One region of the Streptomyces sp. NPDC054047 genome, then DNA from elsewhere that is predicted to be linked to it. Evidence: riboswitches for the same ligand, from Rfam matches in the RefSeq annotation. Region 1 holds a riboswitch; the other holds the start of a gene.
What was found. Region 1 has a riboswitch for S-adenosylmethionine ahead of ACZ6ZP_RS02160 (aminotransferase class V-fold PLP-dependent enzyme). Riboswitches for the same ligand answer to the same signal wherever they lie in the genome.
Positions count from the first base shown of each region.

Region 2: linked by a shared signal. The riboswitch ahead of thrC (threonine synthase) and the one ahead of ACZ6ZP_RS02160 (aminotransferase class V-fold PLP-dependent enzyme) in region 1 are both predicted to bind S-adenosylmethionine.

Region 1 covers NZ_JBVJKV010000001.1:456,965-464,105, reverse strand. Annotated here, with positions in the region: gene qcrA (cytochrome bc1 complex Rieske iron-sulfur subunit) at 1-756, shown strand, start outside; gene qcrB (cytochrome bc1 complex cytochrome b subunit) at 753-2,384, shown strand; gene trpD (anthranilate phosphoribosyltransferase) at 2,522-3,586, shown strand; SAM riboswitch class IV at 3,661-3,777, shown strand; gene ACZ6ZP_RS02160 (aminotransferase class V-fold PLP-dependent enzyme) at 3,943-5,316, shown strand; gene ACZ6ZP_RS02155 (glycerate kinase family protein) at 5,268-6,473, opposite strand; gene ACZ6ZP_RS02150 (SLC13 family permease) at 6,497-7,141, opposite strand, start outside.
Region 2 covers NZ_JBVJKV010000012.1:139,630-146,770, forward strand. Annotated here, with positions in the region: gene ACZ6ZP_RS34680 (ABC transporter substrate-binding protein) at 1-294, shown strand, start outside; gene ACZ6ZP_RS34685 (DUF3263 domain-containing protein) at 304-579, shown strand; gene otsB (trehalose-phosphatase) at 596-1,447, shown strand; gene ACZ6ZP_RS34695 (alpha,alpha-trehalose-phosphate synthase (UDP-forming)) at 1,476-2,888, opposite strand; gene ACZ6ZP_RS34700 (LAETG motif-containing sortase-dependent surface protein) at 2,989-3,318, opposite strand; gene ACZ6ZP_RS34705 (glucosyl-3-phosphoglycerate synthase) at 3,408-4,352, opposite strand; SAM riboswitch class I at 4,520-4,654, shown strand; gene thrC (threonine synthase) at 4,672-5,988, shown strand; gene ACZ6ZP_RS34715 (MoaD/ThiS family protein) at 6,099-6,374, shown strand; gene ACZ6ZP_RS34720 (cold-shock protein) at 6,799-7,002, shown strand.

The sequences.
Region 1 (7,141 bases):
ATGACCCTGGGCGTGGCCTTGTTCTGCATCGGCGCGGGCGCGGTCCACTGGGCCCGCACCCTGATGTCCGACGTGGAGGTCGCCGACGAGCGGCACCCCATCGAGGCCGAGCCCGAGGTCAAGGCCAAGGTCATGGCCGACTTCAAGGCCGGTGCCGCGGAGTCGCAGTTCGGCCGGCGCAAGCTGATCCGCAACACGATGTTCGGCGCGCTCGCCATGGTGCCGCTCTCCGGCGTCGTCCTGCTGCGTGACCTCGGTCCGCTGCCGGAGGACAAGCTGCGGCACACCCTGTGGTCCAAGGGCAAGCTGCTCGTGAACATGAACACGAACGAGCCGCTGCGCCCGTCGGACGTTCAGGTCGGCTCGCTGACCTTCGCCAAGCCCGAGGGCCTGGAGGAGCACGATCACGACTTCCAGAAGGAGATCGCCAAGGCGGCCCTGATGATCGTCCGGATCCAGCCGGACAACATCAAGGACAAGCAGGAGCTCGAGTGGTCGCACGACGGTGTCGTCGCGTACTCCAAGATCTGCACCCACGTCGGCTGCCCGATCTCCCTGTACGAGCAGCAGACGCACCACGTCCTCTGCCCGTGCCACCAGTCCACCTTCGACCTCTCCGACGGTGCCCGAGTGATCTTCGGCCCCGCCGGTCACGCGCTGCCGCAGCTGCGGATCCGCGTGAACGAAGAGGGCTACCTCGAGGCGCTCGGCGACTTCGCTGAGCCCGTCGGTCCTGCTTTCTGGGAGCGCGGATGAGCACTACGACGACTGATACGCGTAAGAAGGAGGCGCCCGCCGGAGAGCGGGTCGCCGACTGGGCCGACGGTCGCCTGGGGATCTACTCCCTGGCCAAGGCCAACATGCGCAAGATCTTCCCGGACCACTGGTCCTTCATGCTCGGTGAGATCTGCCTCTACAGCTTCATCATCATCATCCTCACGGGTGTGTACCTGACGCTGTTCTTCCACCCGTCGATGAACGAGGTGGAGTACCACGGCAGCTACATCCCGCTGCAGGGTCAGCTGATGTCCGAGGCGTTCAACTCGACCATGCACATCAGCTTCGATGTGCGCGGTGGTCTGCTGATCCGGCAGATCCACCACTGGGCGGCGCTGATCTTCCTCGCGGCGATGTTCGTGCACATGATGCGCGTCTTCTTCACGGGTGCCTTCCGCAAGCCCCGCGAGGTCAACTGGGTCTTCGGCTTCCTGCTGTTCGTCCTGGGCATGTTCACCGGCTTCACCGGTTACTCGCTCCCCGACGACCTGCTCTCCGGAACCGGTGTGCGCTTCATGCAGGGCGCCGTCCTGTCCGTGCCGGTCGTGGGCACGTACCTGTCGATGTTCCTGTTCGGCGGGGAGTTCCCCGGCGGCGACTTCGTGGCCCGGTTCTACTCGGTGCACATCCTGCTGCTGCCGGGCATCATGCTCGGGCTCGTTGTGGCGCACCTGATCCTGGTCTTCTACCACAAGCACACGCAGTTCGCGGGTCCCGGCAAGACGAACAAGAACGTCGTCGGCATGCCGCTCCTGCCGGTCTACATGGCGAAGGCCGGAGGCTTCTTCTTCCTGGTCTTCGGTGTGATCGCGGCCATCTCGGCGATCGCCACGATCAACCCGATCTGGGCGCTCGGTCCCTACCGTCCGGACCAGGTCTCCACCGGAGCCCAGCCCGACTGGTACATGGGCTTCTCCGAGGGTCTGATCCGTGTCATGCCGGGCTGGGAGATCAACGCCTGGGGTCACACGCTCGTCCTGGGCGTGTTCATCCCGCTGATCATCTTCCCGCTGGTCCTGGTCGCGATCGCGGTCTACCCGTTCATCGAGTCCTGGGTCACCGGGGACAAGCGCGAGCACCACATCCTGGACCGCCCGCGCAACGTCCCGACCCGAACGGCCTTCGGCGTCGCGTGGATCACCTGGTACTTCGTGCTGCTCGTCGGTGGTGGAAACGACCTCTGGGCCACGCACTTCCACCTGTCGATCAACGCGATCACCTGGTTCGTGCGCATCGCCTTCTTCGTGGCACCGGTCCTCGCCTTCATCGTCACCAAGCGGATCTGCCTGGGTCTGCAGCGGCGCGACAAGGACAAGGTCCTGCACGGCCGCGAGTCGGGCATCATCAAGCGCCTGCCGCACGGTGAGTTCATCGAGGTCCACGAGCCGCTCAACCAGGAGCAGCTGCACACGCTCACCGCGCACGAGCAGTACGCGCCGCTCGAGATCGGCCCCTCGGTCGACGAGAACGGCGTCGAGCGCAAGGTGTCGGGTTCGCAGAAGCTCCGGGCCAAGCTCTCGAAGGGCTACTACGGGGAAGACGGTCAGATCCCCAAGCCCACCACCGAGGAGTACAAGGAGATCACGAGCGGCCACGGCCACCACTGATCGTCTGACGCTCCGACCAGAGATCGCCACGGCGGGAGCCCCGTCCATGCATCCAGTGCATGGACGGGGCTCTTTGCCGTTCCCCGAGCTGGATAAGGTGTTCCTGTCCCATGCCTAGACGAACCCAGGAGCGGCAGATGAGCGCTGTGACCCCCGCAGGAGGCAACACCGCGGCGGCCCGTTCCTGGCCCGGTGTACTGAACGGGCTGCTGGAGGGGCGCGACCAGAGCGCCGAGGACACGGCCTGGGCCATGGACCGCATCATGCGGGGCGAGGCCACCGACGCTCAGATCGCGGGCTTCATGGTCGCGCTGCGGTCCAAGGGCGAGACCGTGGAGGAGATCTCCGGCCTCGTACGCACGATGTACGAGCACGCCAATGTGATCGAGGTGCCGGGGCAGACCGTCGACATCGTCGGCACCGGCGGTGACGGCGCCAAGACCGTCAACATCTCCACGATGTCCGCGATCGTGGCCGCGGGCGCGGGCGCGAAGGTCGTCAAGCACGGCAACCGCGCCGCGTCCAGCGCGTCGGGCGCCTCCGACGTCCTGGAGAAGCTCGGGGTGAACCTGGAGCTGCCGCTGAAGCGGGTCGTCGAGGTGGCCGAGGAAGCGGGGATCACCTTCTGCTTCGCGGTGAAGTTCCACCCGGCGCTGCGGCACGCCGGCGCGGCGCGCAGCCAGCTGGGCATCCGGACCGTCTTCAACGCGCTCGGTCCGCTCACCAACCCGGCCAAGGTGCGGGCCCAGGCGGTCGGCGTCGCCGACCCGCGGATGGCGCCGATCGTGGCCGGGGTCTTCGCCGAGCGCGGGAACTCCTCCCTCGTCTTCCGCGGCGACGACGGCCTCGACGAGCTGACGACCACCTCGACCTCCCGGGTCTGGGTCGTGCGGGACGGCGCCGTGCGCGAGGAGGCCTTCGACCCCCGGGACGTCGGCCTCGACCTCGTCCCCGTGGAGGCGCTGCGGGGCGCCGACGCCTCGTACAACGCCGAGGTGGCGCTGCGCCTCCTGGACGGCGAGGGCGGCCCCGTGCGGGACGCCGTGCTGCTCAACACGGCGGCGGCCCTGGTGGCCCTCTCGCCGGGCGACGGCACCCTGGTGGAGCAGATCGGCGCCGGTATCGAGAAGGCGGCGCAGGCGATCGACTCCGGGTCCGCGAAGCGGGCCCTGGAGCGCTGGGTGGTGGCCAGCAACAGCTGAGTGTGGCGCACACCGCAGTCCGGATGCCGGACTGCGGTGTGCACCGGGAAGATCGTGTGGCAAGATGCTGCGCAGGTCATGAGTGACAGCGATTAGGCCCCGGCTCGCTGTCCGGCAACCCTCCGTCCGTGGCGGGGTGCCCCGGGTGAAGACCAGGCCGTGGACAGCAAGGTCCGTGGCAAGCGCGGACCCCTGCGAACCCTGGGGTCCTGGTCCTCAAGGGAGCAGTCTCGTGAGCAAGCGAATGCGATAGGGCTTCCCGGCCCCTCTTCCGCACCCCCTTTTTCTCTTCGTCACTGCAGCGCCGTACGAGCGCCCTTGCAGTGAACTCGCCTGCCTTCCCACGGGAGTTCGCCATGTCTGTCTCCATCGCTGCCGCCGACCAGACCCTCTGTGCCGCCCCGCTGCCCGTCCTCGGCCGTGACGTCACCGTGCCGCTCGTGACCGGCGGCGAGGTGACCTACGCGGCGCTCGACTACGCGGCGAGCGCCCCCGCGCTGCAGCGGGTGTGGGACGACGTGGCCGCGTACGCGCCGTACTACGGCAGCGTGCACCGCGGCGCCGGGTACCTCTCGCAGCTCTCCACCGACCTGTTCGAGAACAGCCGCGTCACGGTCGCCGAGTTCCTCGGCTGCCGCGAGGACGACCAGGTCGTCTTCACCCGTTCGACCACCGACTCGCTCAACCTGCTCGCCGCCGCGCTGCCCGCCGACTGCCAGGTCTTCGTCTTCGAGACCGAGCACCACGCCTCGCTCCTGCCCTGGCGCGACGCCCGCGTGACGTACCTGAACGCCCCGCGCACCGCCGACCAGGCCGTCGCCACCCTGGAGCGCGCCCTCGCCGACCGCGACCCCTACGGCCCCGCCCTGGTCTGCGTGACCGGTGCCTCGAACGTCACCGGTGAGCTGTGGCCGGTCAAGGAACTCGCCGCCGCCGCCCACGCGCACGGCGCCCGCATCGTCCTGGACGCCGCGCAGCTCGCGCCCCACCACCCGGTCTCCATCAGCGAGTTGGACGTCGACTGGGTCGCCTTCTCCGGCCACAAGCTGTACGCGCCCTTCGGCTCGGGCGTCCTCGCGGGCCGCTCCGACTGGCTGCGGGACGCCGAGCCCTACCTCGCGGGCGGCGGCGCGTCGCGCAAGGTCGCGCGGCGTACGGACGGCGGCGTGGACGTCGAGTGGCACGACACCGCGGCGCGGCACGAGGCCGGTTCGCCGAACGTCATCGGCGTGTACTCGATCGCCTCCGCCTGCAAGGCGCTGACCGAGGCGGGCTTCGACGAGCTCGTCGCCCGTGAGCGCCACCTCATCGCCAAGGTCCGCGAGGGCCTCGCCGATGTACCCGCCGTGAAGGTGCTCTCGCTCTTCGGCGACGACGCGCCGCGCGTCGGCGTCATCTCCTTCGTCGTCGAGGGCTGGAACAGCTCGCACTTCGCCGCCGCGCTCTCCGCCGAGTACGGCATCGGCGTACGCGACGGTCTCTTCTGCGCCCACCCGCTGGTGCGCACCCTGCTCGGCAGCGACCCGCAGACCCAGGGCGAGTGCGGTGCCCCCGAGGCCGCGCCCGGCGAGAAGTCGCTGAACGCGATCCGCGTGAGCTTCGGCGCGGGCACCCCGGACGAGCACGTGGAGCGCTTCGTGCGCGCCGTCAAGGAGCTGGTGGCGGACGGCGCGCGCTGGAACTACCGCACGGAGGACGGGCGTTGCGTTCCGGACACCACCACCGCCTGAGCCTTTGAGACCGGCAGCCGGGTGCCGATCTGGATCATCCGCAGGGCCCGCTCGGTCGCGTCGGTGAGGAACTCACCGCCACGCCCGAGCGCCTCGGTGAGCGAGACCGGCGCGGGCAGGATCGCGCTGTAGGCGTCCACGCCCACCGCCCGGACGTGGTGCGCGCCCTGGCCGATCGTGCCCGCCAGGACCAGGACCGGACGGCCGAACCGCTTGGCGCGCCTGGCCACTTCGGCCGGGATCTTGCCGCGCGGCGTCTGGTGGTCGAGGGCGCCCTCGGCGGTGACGACGAGATCGGCGCGGGCCAGGCGCGCGTCCAGGTCCAGGTGGTCGAGCAGCACGTCGAAGCGGGGGAGCAGCTGGGCACCGAGGGCGGCGAGACCGGCGCCGAGGCCGCCGGACGCGCCTGTTCCGGGGCCCAGGGAGAGATCCGCCGTGACGTGCAGGTCGCGCCTCAGGACGTGCGCCCAGTGCTCGAGGGCCGCCGCGAGCTGTTCGACCTGGGTGGGCGTCGCGCCCTTCTGGGGGCCGAAGACACGGGCGACGCCGCGCTCGCCGGTCAGGACGTTGAAGGGGTTGCAGGCGACGCGGATCTCGGTGTCCTTCAGGCGCGGGTCGAGGCCCGAGGGGTCGATGCGGCTGAGACGGGTCAACTCCCGTCCGCCGTGAGGCAGTTCCCAGCCGTCCGCGTCCAGGAGCCGGGCACCGAGGGCCTGGAGCGCCCCGGCGCCCCCGTCCGATGTGCCGGAGTCGCCGCAGCCCACGAGGATGCGGCGGGCGCCCGTGTCGAGCGCGGCACGGATCAGCTCGCCCACGCCGTACGTCGTCGTGGCGCCGGGGTCGCGCAGATCGCGCGGGACCAGCGAGAGCCCGGCGACCGCGGCCATCTCCACCACGGCGACGCCGGACGGAAGCAGCGCGAAGTGGGTGCCGACGCGCTGGCCGACGGGGCCGGTGGCGGGCAGTGCGACCAGGCGGCCGCCGCCGGTGGTGGCCAGGGCGCGCGCGGTGCCCTCGCCGCCGTCCACCAGGGGGATCAGATCGGTCTGTGCGTGCGGGACGACACGGCGTACTCCTTCGGCGATGGCCTCGGCCGCGGACTGCGCGGACAGGGACTCCTTGAAGCCGCTGGGGGCGATGGCGAAACGGGTCAGCATGGGGTCTCCAGTGCGGGCGGGGATCAGCGGACGGGTACGCCGAGCAGCGGCCAGAGCGCGACGGCGAAGAGCAGGACGAGCGCGGCGGTCAGCGGTGCCAGGACCGCGGAGAGGCGCAGCAGGTCGCGCGGGGTGTAGGTGGGGGTGTCCGGGATGTCGGCGAAGAGTGTGACGGGCTTCGCGGACGCGGGCAGGGTGTGGCAGAAGCCGGCCGCCGCCGTCGAGGCGAGGGCGGCCGCGACCGGGTTGACGCCCGCTCCGACGGCCGCCGCGACGACCAGCGGGGCCAGGACGGACGAGCGGGCCGAGCGGGACTGGAGCATCAGGTGTGCGGCCGTGCTGACCGCGACGACGACGGTCAGGAAGAGCCAGGGCGGCACATCGAGGGGCACCCCGCCCACCAGCCACTTCGCCGCCCCCGACTCGGCGAGCGCGACCCCCATCGCCATGGTCGCCGCCATGAAGAGCAGCAGCGCCCAGGGCACCGTCTTGAGCGCGTCCTTCAGGCGTACGGTGCCCAGGGCGGGGGACGAGGCGACGACCGCGCCGATCAACGCGACGACGGCGGGCGGCACTTGGTGCAGCGGCTCGCTGCACCAGAGCGCGACGACCGTGGCGAGCAGGAGGGCGCAGCGGGTCTCGCCGGCCTCCCAGGCCCCGGTGACCGG
Region 2 (7,141 bases), on a different contig from region 1:
GACTTCGCCTACAGCACGAAGAACGTCCTGGACTTCTCCCGCGAGTACGACCTGCTGCCGGTGACGAACTCCGCTGCCGAGCAGATGACGGGCAACAAGGACGACAAGGCGCTCGCCGAGTTCCTCGACGAGCTGCCCACCTCGCAGCTCTACCCGGTGGGCAAGACGTCCTGGGCTCAGGTCTCCGTCGACGTCAAGAAGTACATCGGCAAGGCCGTCGACCCGAACGGCAATCCGGCGTCGATCCTCGGTCAGCTCCAGACCAAGGCGGCGACGGAGGAGAACGCGGAATAGCGTGAGGGCATGACCGATGCGAAGGATGCCGATGCCGGGGACGGCCCCAGGGGCGACTCCGGCCTTTCCGAGCGCGACCGCGCGATCCTCGCCCTGGAGCGCCGGGACTGGGTGACGGGACCCGGCGCCAAGGAGCGGGCCGTGCGCGAGCAGCTCGGCCTGGCTCCGGTCCGCTACTACCAGCTCCTGAACGCCCTGCTCGACGACCCCCGCGCCCTCGCCCACGATCCGGTGACCGTCAACCGGCTTCGGCGGGTTAGGGAGTCCCGGCGCGGGGAGCGTTGAGCGTAGGGTCGGGCCCATGGGTGACCTTGTGAACTCCCCCGAGCTGCCCGAGCCCGTGACCCCCGCTGGGCGCGAGGGTCTCGCCGCGCTCCTCGCGCGGCCGGGGAAGGCCGTGATCGCGCTCGACTTCGACGGCACGCTCGCCCCGATCGTGCCCGACCCCGAGCAGGCCCGCGCCCACCCCGGAGCCGTCCCCGCCCTCGCCGCGCTCGCCCCGAAGGTGCTGTCCGTCGCGGTGGTCACCGGCCGCCCGGCGGGCGTGGCGGTGCGCTACGGCGGCCTCGCGGGCGTCACCGGCCTCGAACACCTCGTCGTGCTCGGGCACTACGGAGCCGAGCGCTGGGACGCCGTCTCCTCCACCGTGCACGCGGCCGAGCCGCACCCGGGCGTGGCGTCCGTGCGCGCCGAACTGCCCGGATTCCTGGACACGATCGGCGCCTGGCGCGGCACGTGGATAGAGGAGAAGGGCCGCGCGGTCGCGGTGCACACCCGCCGCGCGCGGGACCCGCAGGCCGCCTTCGAGGCCCTGCGCGAGCCCCTCGCCGAACTGGCGTCCCGCCACGGCCTGATCGTCGAACCGGGCCGCCTGGTCCTGGAGTTGCGCCCCCCGGGCATGGACAAGGGCGTGGCCCTCGCCGACTACGTACGCGAAGTGGGCGCGGAGACCGTCCTGTACGCGGGCGACGACCTGGGCGACCTGCCCGCCTACGCGGCCGTGGAGAAGCTCCGCTCGGACCAGGTGCGCGGCCTGCTGGTGTGCAGCGGCAACGCGGAGGTCGTGGAACTGGCCGAGCGGGCCGACCTGGTGGTGGAAGGACCGCAGGGCGTCGTGGAGCTGCTTTCCTCGATCGCCGCCCAACTGGACTGACCGGCGCGGGGGCCGGGGCCGGGGCCGATCAGGCCCGCAGGGCCCGCAGTTGGTCCAGGAACCACTGGGCCGGGGGGAGCGCCGTCGCAGCCGCCGCGAGGCGTTTCGTGCGCTCCGCCCGCTCCTCCAGCGGCATCGTCAGCGCCGTGTGCAGCGCGGAAGCCGTCCCCGTCACGTCGTACGGATTCACCACGACCGCGTCCTCGCCCAACTCCTCGTACGCCCCCGCCTCCCGGGACAGGACCAGCGCGCAGCCCTCGTCCGAGACCACCGGGACCTCCTTGGCGACCAGGTTCATCCCGTCCCGGATGGGGTTCACCAGCGCCACGTCCGCCAGGCGGTACGCGGCCAGCGACCGCGCGAAGTCGTCCTTCACGTGGAGCACGACCGGGGTCCAGCCCTCCACGCCGTACTCGGCGTTGATCTCGTCCGCGAGGGTCTGGACCGACGCCGTGTACTCGCGGTACACCGCCAGGTCCTGCCGCGAGGGGTACGCGAAGGCCACGTGCACCACCCGCTCCCGCCACTCCGGCCGCGAGGCCAGCAGCTCCCGGTAGGCCAGCAGGCCCCGCACGATGTTCTTCGAGAGCTCCGTCCGGTCCACCCGGACGATCACCTTCCGGTCGCCCCCGCCGCCCACCTGCTCCCGCAGCGCGACGAGCCGCTCCTCCACGTCCGCCCGCCGCGACCGCTCCCGCAGGAAGTCCGCGTCCGCCCCGAGCCCGTGCACGCCGATGCGCGTGCCCGACGTACCGCCGACGACCGCGACGCAGCACTCCGTGAACGCGTCCGCCCAGCGCCCCGTCAGGAACGCCGCCCGGTCGGCGCCCAGGATGCCGCGCAGGAGCTGCTCCGCCACGTCGTCCGGCAGCATCCGGAAGTAGTCCACCGGGGCCCACGGCGTGTGCGAGAAGTGGCCGATGCGCAGGTCGGGGCGGAGTTCGCGCAGCATCCCCGGCACCAGCGCCAGGTGGTAGTCCTGGACCAGGACCGCCGCGCCGTCCGCCGCGCTCTGTGCGAGCGCCTCGGCGAAGGCCCGGTTGTAGGTCTCGTACGACGCCCACTGCGCCCGGAACTCCGGTCCGAAGGCCGGTTCGAGCGGCGTCTGGTAGAGCATGTGGTGGACGAACCACAGGACCGAGTTCGCGATTCCGTTGTAGGCGTCGGCGTGCACGCCCTCGTGCGAGCCCGCGTCGATGTCCAGCATCCGTACGCCGGGCTCACCGACCCCGCGCCGCACGGCCTCCCGGTCGCCGTCCCCCAGCGCCGCGCAGACCCACAGGGCCGATTCACCGTCGGATTCGCCGATCGCGCTGAGCCCGGAGACGAGTCCGCCGCCGCCCCGCTTGGCCGTCAGCTCCCCGTTGTCCTCCAGGGCGTACGTGACGGGGCCGCGGTTGGACGCGACGAGGATCTGTGCGGCGGCGTGCTCGGAGACCATGTGCCGAACCTAGCCCTTCGGGGGAGGACTCAAACGTACGGCCGGGCCCACGGCGGGCCCGGCCGTATACGTTCAAGGAATCAGGGCCCGGCCGCACCGGCTACCGGTCCCGCCTGTAGTCCCTTCTGCTCCTGGCCGCTGCCACCGCCAGCGCGCCCAGGGTGCACAGGGCGATCGCGAGCCCCGCGTACAGCATCGTGTCCGAGTCGCTGCCGGTGTCGGCCAGTTCACCCCGGGTGCCCTGCTGTCCCACGGGCTCGCGCTGCTCCTGCCGCGGGACGGTCCGGGCCTGCACCCGCCGCGGTCGGCTGTCGCCGTCCTGGATGCCCTCGCCGTTCGCGGCGGTGGCGCGGCGCGCCACCACGTCCGCCGCCGCGGCGGGCGCGGTGGCCGCGCCGAGCGCTCCTGCCGTGAGGGTGGCCGTCGCCATGGCCACGGCACCGACGCGTCGCGCGCTTCCCATTACCTGTCTGAGCCACATAAGTGGGGAATGTAGACAAAATGCCCGGTCTGGGGTGGTTACGCCACGCGGCGGGCCGCGTACTCCGCGATGTCGGCCATCGGTGGCCGCTCCTCCGTGTCCACCGCATGGGTGCGCGGCTCGAACCCCCGCTCGCCCCGTTCGAACTGGATGAGCTCGGGGCGTACGAGATGGCCGCGCGCGAGCCGCAGCTGCGCTGTCCGGTAGATCGCCGCCGCCATCCGGCCGAGCGCCTGCCCGTCCTGGTGCCGGTGCTTGCGCACGCCGACGTCGACCTGCGCGAGCGCGTCCAGGCCCACGGTGTGCAGTGCGTCGACGAGCAGGCCCAGCTCCACTCCGTAACCGACGGGGAACGGCAGCCGCTCTAGGAGGGACCTGCGTGCCGCGTACTCGCCGCCCAACGGCTGGACGAACCCCGCCAGTTGGGGCCAGTGCATGTTGAGCAGCGGGCGCGCCATCAGCTCGGTGACCCGGCCGCCCTGACCTGCGGCTGAGGCCAGCGGGCGGTCGTACATCGCCTTCACGAAGTCCACGTCGGGCTCGGTCAGGAGCGGGCCCACGATGCCGGAGACGAAGTCCGCCGAGAACTCCTTCAGGTCCGCGTCGACGAACGCGACGATGTCACCGCCGGTCACCAGGAGCGAGCGCCACAGGACCTCGCCCTTGCCGGGCACGGCCGGGATGCGCGGCAGGATCGCGTCCCGGTGCACGACCCGCGCGCCCGCCTCCCGCGCGACCTCGGCCGTGCGGTCCTTCGAGCCGGAGTCGATCACCACGAGCTCGTCGACGAGGGGGGCCTCCTCGATCAGCTCACGGCGGATCGCGGCGACGATCTCGCCGACCGTCTCCTCCTCGTCGAGCGCGGGCAGGACGACACTCACCGAGGCTCCCGACGCCCGTTTGGCGGCGACGAGTGCGCTGAGCGGACGGTCGGCAACGGACCAGGAACGCCTGGTCAGCCAGCGCTCGGCCTCTTCCAGCACGGGTGGCTCCTCCTGTGTGTGGCCTACATGTGATCCATCTCGCGGTTCGGACGACTATCTCAAGGGTCCAGGCCGTCGGTTACAGTCTTGAACAACGCGGATGACCATCGCATGTCGGGGTCATCGCGCGACAAATGCCCGGAGCCCCTGAAGCCCCGGCGCCATACCGCTCATCCAGAGGGGCAGAGGGATACGGCCCGTTGAAGCCCCGGCAACCATCCCGCCGACCGCGCACGCGAGGTCTCGGTGGGGAAGGTGCCAATTCCGTCTCGTGACGAGATGCGTCACGGGGAAGATGAGGAGAAAGGGCCTCGCCTCCATGGCTGCGCAGACTGTCGCAACGAACGAAACCACCTCTTCGACCCCCTCCAGCAGTGGGTCCGTGGATCTCGGCCCCGCGTCCGGCCTCTCTTGCCGCGAGTGCGGCGAGCTCTACGCCCTCGGTCCGATCTTCGCCTGCCAGGCCTGTTTCGGCCCGCTCGAAGTGGCGTACGACCTGCCGACCGGTGACCCCGAGGCGCTGAGGAAGCAGATCGAGTCCGGCCCCGACAACATCTGGCGCTACGCGCCGCTGCTGCCCGTCCCCGCGGACGTGGCCGAGAAGCCGAACATCAACCCCGGCTGGACCAAGCTGGTCAAGGCCGACAACCTCGCGCGCGAACTCGGCGTCGAGCAGGGCAAGTTGTTCGTCAAGGACGACTCCGGCAACCCGACGCACTCCTTCAAGGACCGTGTTGTCGCGCAGGCCATCGAGGCGGCGCGCGCCTTCGGCTTCACCACCCTGTCCTGCTCCTCCACCGGCAACCTCGCCGGTGCCGTGGGTGCCGCGGCGGCCCGCGCCGGCTTCCGCTCCTGCGTGTTCATCCCGCACGACCTGGAGCAGGGCAAGGTCGTCATGGCCGCGGTCTACGGCGGCGAGCTCGTCGGCATCGAGGGCAACTACGACGACGTGAACCGCTTCTGCTCCGAGCTCATCGGCGACCCGCTGGGCGAGGGCTGGGGCTTCGTGAACGTGAACCTGCGGCCGTACTACGGCGAGGGCTCCAAGACGCTCGCGTACGAGATCTGCGAGCAGCTGGGGTGGCAGCTGCCCGACCAGCTGGTCATCCCGATCGCCTCGGGCTCGCAGCTCACGAAGATCGACAAGGGCCTGAAGGAACTCATCCAGCTGGGTCTGGTCGAGGACAAGCCGTACAAGATCTTCGGCGCGCAGGCCGAGGGCTGCTCCCCGGTGTCGACCGCCTTCAAGGCCGGGCACGACGTCGTACGCCCCCAGAAGCCGAACACGATCGCCAAGTCGCTCGCCATCGGCAACCCCGCCGACGGGCCGTACGTCCTGGACATCGCGCGTCGCACGGGCGGTGCGGTGGAGGACGTGAACGACGAGCAGGTCGTGGACGCGATCAAGCTTCTCGCTCGCACGGAAGGGATCTTCGCGGAGACCGCGGGCGGCGTGACCGTGGGCGTCACGAAGAAGCTGCTCGATGCGGGGCTCATCGACCCGTCGCTGACCACGGTCGTGTTGAACACCGGTGATGGGCTCAAGACCCTCGACGCCGTTGCCGAGACGTCTCAGGCGACGGCGACGATCAAGCCCAGCCTTGAGGCGTTCCGCAGCGCCGGGCTCGCCGGCTAGCCGCCGCAGGGCCCGGCCGCCGTCGCCGACGGACGGTCGTGGTCCGTCCTCGCGCAGTTCCCCGCGCCCCTTGCAGGGGCGCTTCCTCCCCGCATCAAGAGGTGAACCCCATGAGCGTCAAGGTCCGCATCCCCACCATTCTCCGCACCTACACCGGCGGCCAGTCCGAGGTCGTCGCCGAGGGCGCGAACCTCAGCGAGGTCATCGCCGACCTGGAGAAGAACCACGCCGGCATCGCCGCCCGCGTCCTGGACGACCAGGGCAAGCTGCGGCGCTTCGTGAACGTCTACGTGAACGACGACGACGTCCGCTTCGAGCAGGGCCTGGAGACGGCCACGCCGGACGGTGCCGGGGTCTCGATCATTCCCGCCGTCGCGGGTGGTTGATCCTTTAAGGAAATACCCTGCGTAATTGCTGTTGCCCCCTCCGCGAGAGAAGTGGAGGGGGCAATTCCATGTGGTTGAGCGCGGTACAGTTGGGAAGCGAGCTTCCCCGTTTGTGCCCAGCGCATATACGAAGTCGCCCTGAGGGCGACAAGAAGTAGCCAAAGTGCACTGCCCATTTGCCCTTTCCGTGGCATTTGTCTGGCCCGAGTTGCCCTGAATCCCGGTGAATTCTCCGCATATTCCCGATCAGGCGTGCCCAGAATTCTCGTCCGATTGACCTGTTGCAGAGGGCAGTTGGACAGATACATTCAGCCGCGGTCGACGCGTTCCGGCGCACGCCTCCACAACCCATTGGGGGGGTGAGGTCTGACCCGGGTCCGCGAAGTGCGGGTCCGTGCAAGGGCCAGTAATAGGGGAGTTAGGCATGGCTCAGGGCACCGTCAAGTGGTTCAACGCGGAGAAGGGGTACGGCTTCATCGCGGTCGACGGTGGTGCGGATGTTTTCGTCCACTACAGCGCGATTCAGATGGACGGCTACCGCACCCTTGAAGAAGGTCAGCGAGTGGAGTTCGAGATCTCGCAGGGCCAGAAGGGTCCGCAGGCGGACATGGTCAAGCTCGCCGTCTGATCTCGGCGCGATCGGCCAGCGACTTAGCGAGTGACGAGGGGCCCGCATCCCGACAGGGGTGCGGGCCCCTCGTGCGTCCCGGGGCTCGTGCCCCTCAAACGTCGCCGGGGCACGCGCCCCTCGTACGTCGGGGATCCGT